2 regions of the Stenotrophomonas sp. 86428_Sma genome follow, and region 1 is predicted to be linked to the other one. Evidence: riboswitches for the same ligand, from Rfam matches in the RefSeq annotation. Region 1 holds a riboswitch; the other holds the start of a gene.

Evidence for each region. A riboswitch is a leader RNA that binds a small molecule or an ion and turns the genes downstream of it on or off. The one in region 1 is predicted to bind glycine.
Region 2: linked by a shared signal. The riboswitch ahead of ACZK3J_RS20290 (trimeric intracellular cation channel family protein) and the one ahead of gcvP (aminomethyl-transferring glycine dehydrogenase) in region 1 are both predicted to bind glycine.

What each region holds. Positions count from the first base shown of each region.
Region 1 covers NZ_CM151156.1:3,661,576-3,663,954, forward strand. The annotation lists gene ACZK3J_RS16905 (multidrug effflux MFS transporter) at 1-764, opposite strand, end outside; glycine riboswitch at 1,064-1,166, shown strand; gene gcvP (aminomethyl-transferring glycine dehydrogenase) at 1,229-2,379, shown strand, end outside.
Region 2 covers NZ_CM151156.1:4,419,179-4,421,557, forward strand. The annotation lists gene ACZK3J_RS20280 (hypothetical protein) at 1-254, opposite strand, end outside; gene ACZK3J_RS20285 (GIY-YIG nuclease family protein) at 328-594, opposite strand; glycine riboswitch at 635-724, shown strand; glycine riboswitch at 738-841, shown strand; gene ACZK3J_RS20290 (trimeric intracellular cation channel family protein) at 926-1,543, shown strand; gene ACZK3J_RS20295 (MdtA/MuxA family multidrug efflux RND transporter periplasmic adaptor subunit) at 1,829-2,379, shown strand, end outside.

The DNA.
Region 1 (2,379 bases):
CAGGCAAAACCACCCTCGCCCAGATGCAGGTGCTGCATCACGAACACCGGCGCCGAGGAGATGTACAGGAAAATGCCGCCGAAACCGATGCTGCCGGCCAGCGCCAGGCGCAGGAACCGCGGGTTGAAACCAATGCGCACGTAATCACGCAGCAGCACGCGCGGCGACAATGGCACCCGTGCCTCCACCGGATGGGTTTCCGGCAGGTAGCGTGCAGTGGCCGCCAGCAGGAGCAGCGCAAACACCACCAGGAACCAGAAAATCAGTGGCCAGCCGGCGCCACTGAGCAGGATCCAGCCGCCAATGATCGGTGCGATGGCCGGAGCGATGCCGAACAGCATCGATACCTGGCTCATCAGGCGCTGCGCGTCGTGGCCGTGGTACAGGTCGCGGATCACCGCGCGGCCGACGATCATGCCGACGCCTGCTGACAGGCCCTGCAGCGCACGGAACGCCAGCAGCGTGGTCAGGTCGGTGGACAGCGCGCAGCCGACCGAAGCGCCGACGAACACCACCAGGCCACCGAGGATCACCCGCTTGCGGCCCCAGGCATCGGACAGCGGGCCGTGCGCCAGGCTCATCAGGCCGTAGAACAGCAGGTACACGCTGATGGTCTGCTGCACCGCCACTTCGTCCACCGCCAGGCGCTGGGCCAGCTGCGGGAACGCGGGGAAGATGGTGTCGATTGAAAACGGACCGAACATGGCCAGGCCGGCGAGCAGCAGGGCCATGCGGCGGGTGGAGGGAGCAACAGCGGCGGTCATGGGGAAGGCGTCCGGCAGGGCCATGCGCGGCACGCACGGCGGGCGCCGGTCCCCTTCTGCAGGGACGGCGCCAGATGAATTCGGGTATCCACCCATCATAGGTGGGGATTGCGCCCGATGCCATGCAGCGGTGCACAAATCGCACGGCCGGGCCATCGGCCATTCAGGCGCGGCGGCCATGCCTGGAGGCGGCCGGCGGGCCCGCAACGGGCTATAATCAGCGGGCAACACGGTGGGAGAAGCGGAACACCGCTGCCGAAGGCGCAACGCCCGTAATCGCTCAGGCCCGATACCACCTGTAACACAACTCTGGAGAGACCGGTTCGATCCGGCGCCGAAGGGGCACGAAGCTGCGGTCCGCCGCGCTTTTAAACTCTCAGGCAAAAGGACAGAGGGGCGCCCCGCAGACCGCCGACCGGCGGCTTGTGCCCGTGCGTGTGCCCTTTCCTGACGGATCCTTCGCCATGTCCCAGAACACCCCTTCCCTGCGTGAGCTCGAGCACCACAACGCGTTCGTCGAGCGCCACATCGGCCCCAACGACGCCGAGATCGCGCAGATGCTCGACGTCGTCGGCCACGCGTCGCTGGATGCGATGACCGACGCCATCGTGCCGGCCAAGATCAAGTCGCCGGCACCGCTGGCACTGCCGGAGTCGATGACCGAAGTGCAGGCACTGGCGAAGATCCGTGCGATCGCCGACAAGAACACCGTGCTGCGCAGCTTCATCGGCCAGGGTTACTACGGTACCCACACGCCGAACGTGATCCTGCGCAACATCCTGGAAAACCCGGCGTGGTACACCGCCTACACCCCGTACCAGGCGGAAATCTCGCAGGGCCGCATGGAAGCGCTGATCAACTTCCAGACCCTGTGCGCCGACCTCACCGGCATGGAAATCGCCAACGCCTCGCTGCTGGACGAAGCCACAGCCGCCGCCGAAGCGATGACCCTGGCCAAGCGTTCGGCCAAGTCGAAGTCGGACACCTTCTTCGTGCACGACGCCGTGCACCCGCAGACCCTCGAACTGCTGCGCACCCGCGCCGAGCCCATGGGCATCGTGCTGCGCGTGGGCACTCCGGCCGAAGCGCTGGAAGCGGAAGCCTTCGGCCTGCTGCTGCAGTATCCGGATACCTTCGGCCAGGTCGGCGACTACAAGGCACTGGTCGATGCCGTGCACGCGCGCGGCGGCCTGGTGGCCGTGGCCACCGACCTGCTGGCCCTGACCCTGCTGGCCGCTCCGGGCGAATGGGGCGCGGACATCGTGGTCGGCAACAGCCAGCGTTTCGGCGTGCCGTTCGGCTTCGGTGGCCCGCACGCCGCCTTCATGGCCTGCCGTGACGCCTACAAGCGCTCGATGCCGGGCCGCCTGATCGGCGTCTCGATCGACGCGCAGGGCAACCCGGCCTACCGCCTGACCCTGCAGACCCGCGAGCAGCACATCCGCCGCGAGAAGGCCACCTCCAACATCTGCACCGCACAGGTGCTGCTGGCGGTGATGGCCTCGATGTACGCCGTTTACCACGGCCCGGACGGCCTGACCCGCATCGCCCGCCGCACCCATCGCCTGGCCTCGATCCTGGCCGCCGCGCTGCGCAACGCCGGCGTGCAGGTCGG
Region 2 (2,379 bases), 760 kb from region 1:
GTGGCATGTTCCCGCATCTCATCGCGCAGCAGGTCATCGCCGATGCCCCATTTTTCGGCCAGCGGGATCAGGTCGACCAGATCGGGCGGCACCTGGTCGCGGCGCAGGTGGATGGGCTCGGGCGTGTCCGGGCCGCGCTGTGCGGCCAGTTCGGCGGCGCTGCCGATCTGCCCGTGCTGCAGCGGTGGCGGAGTCTGGGCGCAGGCCGACAGGGGGATACAGAACGTCAACATCAGCATCCAGCAGGATTTCATCGGACCGCTTCCTGTGTCGATGGATGTGGCGATGATGGCATGGCCCAGCACACCATCCACGCATGGCGTGGATCTACAGGACCGGGGCCTGCAGCCAGGCCAGCTTGCGTTCGCGCGGCTGCTGCTTGAGCTGCCACTCGGCCCGCGAGGCGGCGGCCCGGTCCGGGTACTCGCGCACGGCCAGCACGCGCAGCGGCGGCCGGGCCCGGGTGTAGCGCGCGCCCTTGCCGGCCTGGTGGGCGGCGAAGCGCGCGTCCACGTCGGTGCTGATGCCGGCGTAATAGCTGCCATCGCGGCATTCGAGCAGGTACAGGAACCACGGGCGGAGGGACGGGGCCATGCCCGGATTATGCCGTGCTGCACTGCAGCGGATATACTGGCGCCCGAATGCAGGAGAGAGGCGCCGCGCTGGCGCCCGCCGAAGGCGCAGGCTCCCATGATCGCTCAGGCCGGTGGGCTGGAATCCCACCAACCATGCATTCGACTCGCCGAGCTGGAGAGAGGTCACCGGGCACGCCCGGGACGATCCGCCGAAGGGGCACGCGGCCTACGCCGCTGAACTCTCAGGCAAAAGGACAGCGGGAGCGGCACCGGTCATCGTCATCCCGTCATTGCGCAGGCAGTGGCGGTAGCCGCGCATGGCCGGCCCCACCGCGCCCGGAGCCTGTCCCATGCTGCTGTCCATCATCTACCTGATCGCCATTTCCGCCGAAGCCATGACCGGCGCGCTGTCCGCCGGCCGCCGCCGCATGGACCTGTTCGGTGTGGTCATGATCGCCTGCGTTACCGCCCTCGGCGGCGGATCACTGCGCGACATCCTGCTCGGTCACTATCCGCTCGGCTGGGTGAAGCATCCCGAGTACCTGGGCTTCACCGTGTGTGCGGCGCTGATCGCCACCTGGGTCGCACGCTGGATGCACCACTTCCGCCGCACCTTCCTGGTGCTCGATGGCCTGGGCCTGATCGCCTTCACCCTGATCGGCTGTTCGATCGCGCGCGAGGCCGGCCATGCCATGCCGATCGTGCTGATCGCCGGCATGCTGACCGGCGCCTTCGGCGGCGTGCTGCGCGACATTCTCTGCAACGAGGTGCCGCTGATCTTCCAGAAGGAGCTGTACGCGATCATCGCGCTGCTGACCGGCGCGGCCTACCTGTTGCTGCTGCACTGGGGCGTGGCCGACGCCACCGCGATCCTGTGCTGCCTCGGCGGCGGCTTCGCGCTGCGCCTGCTGGCGATCCACTACCGCTGGGAAATGCCGAAGTTCGTCTATCACGACGAAGTGCATTGATTGTTTGTCGGTAGTGTCGGCCGCTGGCCTGCAACACGGCACACGCCCGCAGATTCCGGCAGGTTGCCGGCCAGCGGCCGGCACTACCGAATGCGTTGCATGACCATGGTCATACGGCATTGGCCGGGGTGATTGGCTACCATTGTCACCCCGTCGCTGCCGCGACGGCATCCAGCCACGCCGCGCCCGCGGCCCCGCCAGACAACTCCCTCCCCGCTGCCCGTGGTGCCGTGAACGCGCCGACGGGCCCGCATGTCCCTGCGCGCGCAGGGCGCAGGATGCCCCATGTCTGTCGCCGAAAATTCCCGCTTCCGTCGTGCCCGCCTGTTATGGGCGGTGCTGGCCATCGCCCTCGTCGCCGTTCTGGCGTGGTGGCTGTGGCCCCGGAATGGTGCCGGCAGCAGCGACGATGCGCCGGGCAAAACGGTGCCGGTACGCGTGGCACGCGCCAGCGCCGAGCCGCTGGTGCTGCGCCTGAAGGCGGTCGGTACGGTCACCCCGCTGCACAGCGTGGTGGTACGCAGCCGCGTGGATGGCGAACTGCTACGGCTGCATTTCCAGGAAGGCCAGCAGGTGAAGGCCGGCGATCTGCTGGCGCAGATCGACCCGCGCCCGTATGAAGTGAAGCTGGCACAGGCGCAGGGTACCCAGCAGCAGAATCTGGCCGAGCTGGAAAACGCTGAGCGCCAGCTGCAGCGCTACCGCGAACTGCAGAAGCAGAACTACGTGTCCGGGCAGGAACTGAGCGACCAGCAGAGCAAGGTGCGCCAGCTGCAGGGCCGCCGCCTCAGCGATCAGGCGTCTGTTGATGAAGCGCGCCTGCAGCTGCAGTACAC